4 regions of the Pseudoalteromonas sp. G5_S1_54_S4 genome follow, and region 3 is predicted to be linked to each of the others. Evidence: predicted binding sites of a transcription regulator. Region 3 holds the regulator's gene; each other region holds the start of a gene.
The links. The regulator sigma-54, encoded in region 3, starts transcription at its own class of promoters, with help from an activator protein. The targets are predictions, from matches to a motif close to GTTGGCACGNNNNTNGNNT.
Positions count from the first base shown of each region.

Region 1: ACTRWE_RS12570 (DUF1328 domain-containing protein) is a predicted target of sigma-54. The motif match lies at 1,092-1,110, and genes of this name have one in related genera.
Region 2: flgB (flagellar basal body rod protein FlgB) is a predicted target of sigma-54. The motif match lies at 1,452-1,470, and genes of this name have one in related genera.
Region 4: ACTRWE_RS10950 (EF-hand domain-containing protein) is a predicted target of sigma-54. The motif match lies at 2,126-2,144, and genes of this name have one in related genera.

Region 1 covers NZ_JBQKUL010000031.1:40,426-43,445, forward strand. The annotation lists gene ACTRWE_RS12560 (YcxB family protein) at 1-463, opposite strand, end outside; gene ACTRWE_RS12565 (hypothetical protein) at 634-825, opposite strand; gene ACTRWE_RS12570 (DUF1328 domain-containing protein) at 872-1,045, opposite strand; gene ACTRWE_RS12575 (OadG family protein) at 1,568-1,813, shown strand; gene oadA (sodium-extruding oxaloacetate decarboxylase subunit alpha) at 1,826-3,020, shown strand, end outside.
Region 2 covers NZ_JBQKUL010000008.1:90,535-93,554, reverse strand. The annotation lists gene ACTRWE_RS05525 (flagellar hook assembly protein FlgD) at 1-560, opposite strand, end outside; gene flgC (flagellar basal body rod protein FlgC) at 574-1,005, opposite strand; gene flgB (flagellar basal body rod protein FlgB) at 1,008-1,418, opposite strand; gene ACTRWE_RS05510 (CheR family methyltransferase) at 1,548-2,378, opposite strand; gene ACTRWE_RS05505 (chemotaxis protein) at 2,399-3,020, opposite strand, start outside.
Region 3 covers NZ_JBQKUL010000048.1:14,007-17,026, forward strand. The annotation lists gene ptsN (PTS IIA-like nitrogen regulatory protein PtsN) at 1-182, opposite strand, end outside; gene hpf (ribosome hibernation promoting factor) at 187-474, opposite strand; gene ACTRWE_RS15745 (RNA polymerase factor sigma-54) at 501-2,000, opposite strand; gene lptB (LPS export ABC transporter ATP-binding protein) at 2,335-3,020, opposite strand, start outside.
Region 4 covers NZ_JBQKUL010000025.1:33,592-36,611, forward strand. The annotation lists gene ACTRWE_RS10930 (amidohydrolase) at 1-769, opposite strand, end outside; gene ACTRWE_RS10935 (EF-hand domain-containing protein) at 978-1,214, opposite strand; gene ACTRWE_RS10940 (EF-hand domain-containing protein) at 1,223-1,459, opposite strand; gene ACTRWE_RS10945 (hypothetical protein) at 1,616-1,843, opposite strand; gene ACTRWE_RS10950 (EF-hand domain-containing protein) at 1,856-2,089, opposite strand; gene ACTRWE_RS10955 (HAMP domain-containing sensor histidine kinase) at 2,385-3,020, shown strand, end outside.

The sequences.
Region 1 (3,020 bases), on a different contig from region 3:
GAGTGGCTTTTTTGTTTATAAAATCAATCGTTTCTTCGTCGAGTATTGCCTTAGAAATGTATTGCATACCGCTTTTACTTTTTAACAATAGGCCGCAATCTGTAGTAATTACTTTATTAATGTCGTGCCAAGCTAATTGGTAATTCTTGTAATGATTGGTTGATTTTATTCCGTCCTCGTCGAAGGTGAGAGTGACTTCAGAGCCAGATGCTCTGCTAAGCATTTGCCTTGTTACCCACCAAGGACGACGATAATAAAAAGCAATGCACTCAAGTAAAGCTAACATAAGCAAAAATGTACCAAGGTAATGATCGCCTAAACCATAAATGCCAAATAGCCCTAATATCACAAGTAGCGCCAATAAAAAGTATTTAGGTTGTGCACGCTTACTATAAGGCAGCGATTGGTCGAAGCATTCATAAAAGTAAGGTTTATCGAGTTTATAGGTTGTCGTAAATATCATGCATCTATACTTAAAAGCTATTTTTTATCATTTTAGCAAGCTATGTGGCAAATGCGCAGCTTAAAAAGAATTAATAGTTCAGAGTTTATAATTAATGGGTAGCAACTTGGCGACTAATACTAAACACAAAAAAAAGCGACCAAATGGTCGCTTTTTAAAAAGGGGCTGAATTAGCAATTTGTTTCTTCAGCGTTGACACCTTCTTTTACTTCTTCACAGGCATCTTCTACTTTATTTTGAACATCTGTCACGGCTTCGTCGATGCGTTCACCGGCTTCTTCTGCATGATTGTCTTCACAACCCATAATAAATGCACTTGCGAATAGGCCAATAGCTGCTGCTTTAAGTGTTGATGATTTCATAATGTAATTCCTTGTATATAAATTTAAAAAGTTCGTTGTTTCTTATCTACCTGGGGCTTTTACCACGTAAAGCGCCAGAGACAAGTGAAATAACCAGTAAAACTAAAAAGATAAAAAATATGATCTTAGCAATTCCTGCTGCGGCTCCTGCAATACCACCAAATCCTAAAACGGCTGCGATTAGTGCGATCACCAAAAATGTAATTGTCCAGCGTAACATTGTCATCTCCTTGATTTATCTAAGTGTTAAAGTGTTGTTTTTATATAAGCGAGTAATGTGCCAGTATTTTATTTTGTTTTAAATCAATGGTTTAATTTATCTTTTTGAGTTTAGCTTTATATTAGGTTGGTAATTTTTACGGTTTTATCTGTAACTTATTCACAGTGGTGTCTGATGAGATAATAAATAGTTTTTACAGTCGTTACTTTGGTAAGACCAATTAACATTTGCTTTGGCAGTTTTTAGTGGATTAGCTCATTAGGTATATTTTTATGTGTTTTTACAGAATATTAGGGTTTTTATATATTCTTTGTTTATAACGAACATTTTTACCATCTATATATATAGGTTAAATAAGCTATTTTAGGTGGTGTTAACCTTATTGGTGATATGTTACTTTTAGATTAATTGGTTTTACCAATTTACAATGTGTAGACAAAAGAATAGTTTTTGTTACTATTGGTGAATATTTATTTAAATAAACTGATTTTTTATGTATTCAGTTTTGAACAGGGGAGAATTATGGATATAGGGGCTTTGCTCACAACTGCAGGCAATTTAATGCTAACCGGTATGGTGGGTGTGTTTGTATTTCTTTCTTTATTGATTGGTGCAGTGACAGTTATGTCTAAGCTGGCTAGCAAATTTTCTCAGCCAGAACTTGAAGTATCACAGAGAACACCATCTTTTAAATCTCAAGGTGTGCCAAATGAGCACATCGCTGCAATTAGTGCTGCCATTGCTCAGTACAAAACAAATAATAATTAGAGGAGCATACCAATGGCTAAATTAAAAATAACAGAACTCGTACTTCGTGACGCACATCAGTCGCTCTTAGCTACCCGCATGCGATTAGACGACATGTTACCTATTGCAAAAAAAATTGATGACGCAGGTTATTGGTCTATAGAGTCTTGGGGTGGGGCTACCTTTGACTCATGTATTCGTTATTTAGGCGAAGATCCGTGGGAGCGTATTCGCGCGCTTAAAAAGGCGATGCCAAATACACCCCAGCAAATGTTACTTCGCGGTCAAAACTTATTGGGGTATCGCCATTATGCTGATGATGTTGTTGAAAAGTTTGTTGAGCGCGCACACAAAAATGGCGTAGACGTATTTCGTATTTTTGATGCCATGAATGATGTACGTAACTTAGAAACTGCCATAAAAGCGGCGGTTAAAGTAGGCGCGCATGCCCAAGGTACGATTTCTTACACGGTAAGCCCAGTACACACACTGGATATGTGGCTAACACTTGCTAAGCAGCTTGAAGAATTAGGTTGTCATTCAATTTGTATTAAAGATATGGCGGGATTGCTTAAGCCTTACGATGCAGAAAAACTGATTAAAGGCTTAAAAGAAACGGTTTCAATTCCTATTGCCATGCAATGTCATGCAACAACGGGTTTAAGTACCGCAACGTATCAAAAAGCGATTGATGCCGGTATTGATATGCTCGATACGGCTGTATCGTCTATGAGTATGACTTATGGTCATTCAGCAACTGAAACAATTGCTGCAATCGTGGAAGGTACTGAGCGTGATACTGGGCTTGATTTAAACCACCTTGAAGAAATTGCAGCTTACTTTAGAGACGTACGTAAAAAGTACGCTGCGTTTGAAGGCAGTTTAAAAGGTGTTGATGGCCGAATTTTATTAGCCCAAGTGCCAGGTGGTATGTTAACTAACATGGAAAATCAGCTTAAAGAGCAAGGCGCTGCTGATAAACTAAACGAAGTATTACTTGAAATTCCACGGGTGCGTGAGGATTTGGGCTTTATTCCATTAGTTACACCGACCTCGCAAATTGTTGGTACTCAGGCAGTACTTAATGTGCTTACTGGCGAGCGCTATAAAACCATCACCAAAGAAACCGCTGGCGTATTAAAAGGTGAGTATGGTTCAACACCTGCTCCTATGAATAAAGAGTTACAAGAGCGTGTACTTGATGGCAGCGAAGCAATTACCTGTCGCC
Region 2 (3,020 bases), on a different contig from region 3:
CTTGAAAATTCCCCATTTGTACTACCCTCTGCTTTGATGTTGTATTCACCAGGTGGTAGCCGTTCACCCGCTTCATTTTTACCATCCCATGCAAAACGGATGGCTCCTGCAGGCTGAGTGCCTAAATCTATAGTTTTAACCAACTGCCCGGATGCATCTTCAATGCGGATCATTAAACTATCGACTGGCTTTTCAGCTACAACAGAACCTCTTGATTCACCCGACTCATTAAGCTCCAGTGTATCCGACTCCAACAAAGCTTGTTTGCCTACCAGTGTTGATGCTTGCAATGCCGAATTTGATGTCATCGACGCGGCTAAAGACTCAAAGTTAGAGTTTAAATTTGAGATCCCTTCAGCCATGGTAAAGTTTGTCATTTGTGCAATCATCTGATCGTTATCAGCTGGTTTGCTGGGATCTTGATATGACAACTGCTGTGTTAACAACGAAAAGAAATCTTCTTGGGTTAACGCATCACTCTCTTCTTTTTTTGGCACTTGCTTATCTTGCCAACGTAAAGAGTCCATGTAGGATGAAGAAGTACTAATATCGTTACTCATGAGCTACCCTCAGTTACCGCTGACCTAACAGCAGTGTTTTACTTAACATTTGCTTAGCTGCATCAGCAACTTGAACATTTGTCTGATAAGAGCGAGAAGCAGAAATCATATTTGCCATCTCCTCCACAACATTCACGTTGGGTTTGTAAATATATCCATTTTCATCCGCACTCGGGTGATTTGGGTTATATTCGATTTGTAGTGGTTTATTACTTTCAACCACTCCTAACACTTTTACACCAACGGCAGAGCCCTGTGGGTTGCTTGCTGACGCTGACGCTTTTGTAAGCTCCGCAGCAAATACAGGTTGTCGCGCTCGGTACGTCTCATTTTGCGAAGAGCTAATTGTATTGGCGTTAGAGATATTACTTGCCGTGGTATTTAATCGCACGTTTTGCGCGCTCATACCTGAACCAGCAATATCAAACACATTATATAAACTCATAATTAGGCTCCTTGACTACCGAGGGCTTTTTTTAGGCCTTTAAATTTACCATTAAGAAACTGGACACTGGCCTGATACTCCATAGCATTCTGTGTATACAAGTTCCGTTCCACTTGTATATCAACAGAGTTGCCATCACCTGTATCTGTTTGATTTGGCGTACGAAATAGTTCATTACTACCTACACTACGGGTACCACCGGCAATGTGTTTTTCATTGGTTCTTACCATGGTATTGCCGCTTAGTTGGTTGGACTTTGCCGTTTTTAATGCTGAGGCAAAGTCGATATCTTTTGCTTTATAGCCGGGCGTATCAGCATTTGCGATATTAGTAGCGAGCATTTCTGCTCTTTGCGAACGGATCAACATCGCATGCGGATGCACGCCTAATGCTTTATCAAAACTGATAGCCATAACTACCTCCAAAAAATTGACTCAGTACCGATAAAGCAATAAATGAGCCAGCAGTGAAAATAGTGATGATAAAAACAAAAAACGACGCAATAGGCGTCGTTTAGAGGAGGGATAATATATTAATGAAGGTCATTTCTTTTGATAAATGATACCAGGGTTACAACGCACCATATCAAAGTCAGTACTTAAACCAGACATAGACTCCGACGCACCTAAAAATAAATACCCCTTAGGGTTAAGTGCTTGAGAGAATTGTGCAATTATTTTGGCTTTCACCTCAGGTGAAAAGTAAATTAAAACATTACGGCAAAATATAATATCGAACTTACCCATTAAAGCGTACGAATCGAGCAAATTTAAATGCCTAAAGCTCACTTGCTTTTTCAATGAATCAACCACTTGTGCCATACCATTGCCGCTGTCTTTAAAAAACTTTTTACGACGTTCAGCAGAGAGTCCGCGAGCCAATGCCAATGCATCATATTCAGCATGTTTACACATATCAAGCATGGTATTTGATATATCTGTACCAATTATTTGTGCACCCATTTTTAAAACACCAGGGCTGCTGGATTGAAACTCAGCAACCGACATCGCTATTGAGTAGGGTTCTTGTCCTGATGAGCTCGCCGCAGACCATATTTTTAATGGCCTATTTAACGTTTTAAACTCAGGGAATAATCTGGTTTTAAGTAACTCAAACGGATATTGATCTCTAAACCACAATGTCTCATTGGTTGTCATGGCATCAACAACGGCTGCGCGCAACTGGCGCTCATGCACACCGAGAGTTTTACTTACCAATTCAGACAACGATTCAACATTAAATCGAGACATTAATGGTGCCAAACGGCTCTTTACCAAATACTGCTTATTTTCACCTAAAACAATACCGCACTGTTGTTCTAAAAATAAGCGAAATTGATCGTATTCGTTTTGCTGCAAATCTTTATTAGTCAAATCAATAACACCTATGTTTATTAATCACGATGAACCCATTTATTAACGGCTGTTGCAAGCTCGTCTGGGTTAAATTTTGCAATAAAATCATCTGCTCCTACTTTTTCAATCATCGCTTGATTGAAAACACCACTCAATGATGTGTGTAAAATCACATGTAGTGGCGCAAGTTTAGGATTAGCTTTGATTTCTGCAGTCAGCGTGTAACCATCCATTTCTGGCATTTCTACATCAGAAATGAGTAGCCCTACTCGCTCTGTAATATCATTTACGCAATCGAGCTCTGCAATTTCTTTTAATCTTATTAAAGCTTCTTTACCATTTTTAGCCAACTCAGTTGTTACACCTAATGGTTCCAATGCTCGTTTTACTTGATTTCGCGCAACAGCCGAATCATCAGCAATAAATACTATTCTCTCGCCTAAATCTTTTTGTATATTACCTTGCGAGGCAACATCATCGCTCACGGTAGTATTAACTGGGCAGATTTCGTTTAAGATTTTTTCTACGTCGAGTATCTCAACGAGCTCATTTTCAATTTCAGTGACGGCTGTTAAATAAGAATAACGACCCGCTCCTGACGGCGGTGGCATTATTTTTTCCCAGTTCATGTTAACTATACGTTCAACACCACCTACTAAG
Region 3 (3,020 bases):
CGGCCAATGCCTGTACTTCCAAGCTTTTCTCTTGCAGTTAATGCATTAAGAATATCTTGTTGTGTTAAATAGGGCAGCTTATTGTGAGCCAATTCACTGATAAATTCTAAAATTCTTTTTTTACTATTAAAAAGGACCGCAGCTTTACTGCAGTCCTGACAGATAAGTGAGCTTAGTTTCATAGTGTTAGTGTCGAGCAAGTTTCTCTTTGTGTTTAATTACTTGACGATCTAGCTTGTCAATGAGCGAGTCTATAGCGGCATACATATCTTGATGCTCAGTAGAGGCAAAAATCTCAGCGCCACTAACATGAACGGTTGCTTCAGCTTTTTGGTTTAGTTTTTCTACATCGAGAATAACGTGCACATTCGTTATGTGATCAGTGTGCCTCTGTAACTTCGAAAATTTACTATTTACGTAGTCTCTAAGCGAGTCGGTAATATCTACATGGCGACCAGTTAAATTCAGTTGCATAAACATTTTCCTCTTTGTTGTACGCCTTAAATCAAACTTTTACGTTGATTAGACGGGGGAATAGCTAGAGATTCGCGATATTTTGCAATGGTTCTCCTCGCTACTTTAATTCCTTGCTCTGCCAATATATCTGCAATTTTACTATCACTCAATGGTTTAGCTGAGTTTTCTGCAGCGATTAATTTTTTAATTAATGCACGTATTGCTGTTGATGAACATTCGCCACCATTTTCAGTACTTACATGGCTTGAAAAGAAATATTTAAGCTCAAAAATGCCACGTGGTGTATGCATGTATTTTTGCGTAGTAACACGCGATATAGTCGACTCGTGCATTTCCACCATTTCAGCCACATCGTTAAGCACCATAGGCTTCATAGCCTCAGGACCGTGTTCAAAAAAGGCCTGTTGCTGTTGCACAATACAGTTGGTTACTTTAAGTAGCGTGTCATTTCTACTTTCTAAGCTTTTTATAAACCATTTAGCCTCTTGTAAGTGCGAGCGAATAAACTGGCTATCACCACTTGATTTAACCGTACGCGACATAGCTGCATATTGGCTATTTACTCTGATCTTAGGCATGCTATCTGGGTTTAATTCAACTACCCAACGACCTTTAACTTTTTTAACCGACACATCAGGAATAACGTATTCAGACTCTTCTCTAACAATAGTGTCTGCCGGTTTTGGGCTGAGCGTATGAATCAACGTCATGATTTCTTTAAGCTCATCTTCTTTAAGCTTTGTTTTTTTCATCAACGTGCGATAGTCACGTGCAGCAAGTAAATCAATATGATCGGTTAAGATCATTTTTGTTTCGTTTAAAAAAGGTGTGTCTTTATCAAATTGATTTAGCTGAATACACAAGCACTCTTGTAAACTACGCGCGGCTATTCCCACTGGATCAAATAGTTGAATACGCTTTAGTACCGCTTCTATTTCGTCAAGTTCAACTTCATCTTCGCCGTCGTTTTCTTGGTTAAAGCTTTCTAATATTTCTTCACAGCTAAGGGTTAGAATCCCTGAGTCGTCCACAGCTTCTACAATTGCAATAGCTATCGCTTCATCGGTAGGACTAAACGGCGTCAGTTGAAGCTGCCACATTAAATACTCATGCAGCGTTTCAGTCGAAGAGCCTTGATAAATAGATTCATCTTCTGGCATTGGGCCCGATGAAGAGGCAGGCGCAGCGCTCATATATTCATCCCAAGTAACATCCATAGCCATATCATCGCTAATGGTGTCTTTGGTCATTGCTTCGCCGCTATCTTGCTCATACTCGCTAGGTTTATCGTCAGCTGAGGCACTTAGCGTTAAGTCATCGTTATCGGCTTTTTGTTCGTTTTTACCTGCAGTGTCTTCGCTGTAATCGTGTTCTTCAACTTCAAGCAAGGGGTTGCTATCGAGCGCTTCTTGAATTTCTTGCTGGAGATCCAATGTACTGAGTTGCAATAAGCGAATTGCTTGTTGCAACTGTGGAGTCATTGTAAGTTGCTGGCCCATGCGCAGCTGTAATGATTGCCTCATGTATCTCTAACAATCCTTTTAAATTACGGTCTGTTGACCTTTACGGATTAAAATTTGTTCAAACTAGGGGCGGTTTAATTGCGGCGCGAGGTTTGTAACCTAGTGGGCTAAGTCAAAACCGAGCAACAAAGAGTAAATCGTCCCTAGGCAGAACCCGAAGGGCTGCGCCTGTTTGGCATTGATGCTGCGTTATCGCCTATTTATGGGGAATACCACACCACATAGGCTCTGCCTTGCCTAAATACCAAACAGACTGCTGCAAATTCAACCTTGAAAGGTCAACAGACCTAAGTATGATTAATCTTAGCAGATGCTTAGTGGAATAACACACATATTAGAGCTTGAACTGCTCGCCCAAATAAACATCGCGTACTGTTTTATCGTTTAATACGTATTCAGGAGTGCCTGATGCAATTAACTCCCCATGAGAAACTATGTAGGCTTTTTCACAAACATCAAGTGTTTCGCGCACGTTATGGTCTGTAATAAGTACGCCAATGCCACGGTTTTTAAGATGCTCTATAATCTTTTTAATATCTAATACTGAGATAGGATCAACCCCCGCAAAGGGTTCGTCTAAAAGGATAAATTTAGGGTTTGCTGCTAACGCGCGAGCAATTTCTACGCGGCGACGTTCACCACCTGATAAAGCCATACCTTGACTATCGCGGATATGCTGAATGCTAAATTCATCAAGTAAATTATTTAAGGTATCTTCGCGTTGTTGTTTATTTAATTCTTTACGTGTTTCTAAGATAGCCATTAAGTTTTGATAAACAGTCAGCTTTCTAAAAATAGACGACTCTTGCGGTAAATAACCAATCCCTAAACGCGCTCGGCTGTGCATCGGTAATAAAGTAATATCTTTATCATCAATTGATATTTTGCCTTTATCGCTAGGCACAAGGCCTACAATCATATAAAAAGTGGTGGTTTTACCTGCACCATTAGGGCCAAGTAACCCCACAATACTGCCAGCTTCAACCTCTAGGCCAACGTTTTTTACAACTTCACGACCTT
Region 4 (3,020 bases), on a different contig from region 3:
TGGTTTTATCAATACCTGCATCGTGAGTTGAGGTAATGCCTAAGCTTAACAAATGTTTACCTGCGGCATCTAATGCATTGCTAACCGATTGCGCAGACGTTGCAGGCATATGCTGGGTAACCAAGGTTTCTGCTTTATCTATAAAAATACCGGTTGGTTTGCCAAACTCGTCTTTTATAATTTCTCCACCTGCTGGGGCTGGTGTGTCAGCATTAATATTGGCAAGTTCTAGTGCTTTTGAATTAACCCAAATAGCATGGCTATCTACTCGCGATAAAATAACAGGGCGGTCGCTGACGACTTTGTCTAAATCAGCAGCGGTAGGGAAACGCGTGTCGGACCATAGCTCTTGGTTCCAGCCCCGACCAATAATCCAACCTTCTTTGCCTTTGGCAAATTCGTTGAGCTTAGCGGTTATTTCATCTACCGATTTTGCGCCGCGCACATCCAGCTGTGACAAGTTTTCACCGAGGCCAATTACGTGTCCGTGGGCATCAATGAGCCCTGGTAATAAGGTTTTTCCATTGGCGTCAATTAGGGTTGCGCCCGGGAAGCTATTTTTTAAGCTGTCAGGACCTGTTTTTACAACTTTGCCATCTTTTATGACTAAGGTTGTAAATGTATTTACTTCGCCATGGCGCATTTTTCCTTTGTATAAAGGGGTGTAGCCATTGGCATTATATATTACTTTCGTTTGTGCAATTGCCACACTAGATAAGGCGCAGAGGCTTGCTAGTAATACCGGTTTAATTAATTTATTGAGTCGCATAAGAGGTATGTTGTTATTATTTGTACTATCACAGTAGCAAACTCAAATTTAGAATACCAATAGCATAATTTATTAATAGTCGAATAAGCCCAGTTTTTAGCTAGAGCAAGCAAATTCAGGGTAGGATAGGGTGCGTGTTAACAGGAAAGAATTTGTTTAATCTTCTCAAATAAAGCCTAATTAACTAGGCTTTATTTGAGGGAGCTATTTATTTACTGGCGTACAAACTATATTCGCTTAATGACAATTGTGCGTCTTTGTCACGGTCGTAGCTGCCAAAGCGTGACCATAAAGCAGGATCACTGGCAGTTTCCGAACGAGTTAAAAAACCATCTTGATTACGGTCAAGTTTTTCAAATTCTGAGGCAATATAGCTGCTTGTCGCAAAGCTCATGCAGCTAACAACAGTAAGCGTTAGCAAAATAATATGGCGGATAGGTTTCATCTAAATACTCAGTATAAATTGGTGGTTAGATAGTTTTTAAACTCAGTTAAAGAAATTCTGTTGTCTTGATTTTCATCCCAATTTGAAAATGAGTCTAATAGCTGAGGCTGAGCAGCAAGCTCGCTATGGGTTAAATACCCGTCGTTGTTGGTGTCTAGATGTTCAAAGCGTTGCTTTACATCAAGTGCAAATGCACTATGGCTAACAAATAGTAAAGCACCAATAAGGAGAAGCTGTATTTTCATGGTTGGCGTTCCAAGGCATATTTTAATTGCTGGCAGTAATGAAATAAAGCACTTGCCATAATTTAAATCCCAACATTAAATCCGTTTACACACTCCCTCAGGGATTATGGCAAGTGCTTTTAACTCTATACTAATAGATTAAACTTGAATCTAAACTTAAGGTTTAAAGTTTTGGAATTCTTTTTTAGAAATCATCTCGTTATTATCTTTGTCTAAATCGGCAAACTGCTTAAGTAATTGTTTATCTTGCCTTGCCTCAACAAGCGATATTTGGTCATCCATATTTTTATCTAAATGCATAAAACGTACATTTAATGGCGATGCCAGTGCGGTGGCACTAATAGCTAAAAATAGGAGCGAAAAAGCACCAATTAGTTGTTTCATGAATGTACTCCTTTATTTTATAAACAGCTTAAATTCGTTTAGAGATATGAGCCCGTTTTCATCGGTGTCTATCTGTGCAAAGTTCTCATGTAATAAAGCATCTTCACCTGCTTCAGCTTCACTCAATGTGCCATTACTGTCTTTGTCTAAACGATTAAATTCAGCATCTACATCAAGAGCGAATAAATGAGTACTGGTTAGGCACAAACCGATAAGTGCAGCGTTCTGTAAATTGTTTCTGAACATTCCTTGGCTCTTTTTAGATTAATATTAATGTTCTCGTAACAAAAATGATGCCAATATTTATTTTTATTAATAATCAGTGAGTTATGTTTTTTTGTGGTGATTGGTGCGTAATTTTTACAAGTAACTGTGTGTTTTATGCAACAATTTTGCAGTTATAAGCGTTTAAAATTTTTTAAATCAATTGCTTAACTTGTCGCTATTTAGAGACAGCAGGGTTTTTATCCTTGATGGTTCAGCGAGTGTATAAGTTGAGCGCTTAATAATAGAACGTTTAAAAATAGCAAAGGACTTTTGTATGCCCGCAGTCATGGCTGAAAAATATAAAGCATTGATAAATTGGCGCCCCAATTTAATTGGCCAGTTTGTAATCAGCATGCTGTTGTCGCTGTTGCCCTTATCTATAGTGGTTATTGTGTTTTTAAATGTATTAAATAAGCAATTAGCGGTCACTCAGCAAATTGTGAGTAATAATTACCAAGTAACTAAGTCGTTTAATGTGCTTAAGCAAGAGCTTAATAGTTTAGAAAGGGCAACAAGACAAAACTGGGTATTAAAGAGCGACTCACTCGATAAGCTAATCGTAGATAAATGGCAATCATCATTGCAAAACATCAATGAGCTAAAACAGCTTTCAAATAACCAAGCAAATACACACCAATGGCAACGGCTAACGGATACTTTGCAAACGGCGCATACTCAACTTGTGGTTGAAGCGCGTCAACAAGCTGAATTATTTGTGCCAATCAGCGAAATATTAGCGGAGCTAACATTGTGGTTACGTGAGGAAAATGAAGCCAAAATCACTCAAAACCAAATTAAGCTCACAAATTTACAAGCTTCCTTTATAAACTGGTTGATTGCACTTACGCCTTTAACGCTGCTTGTTGGCGGCGGTTTTTTGTGGCGCATAAGCGGGCGCTTAAAAAGCTTA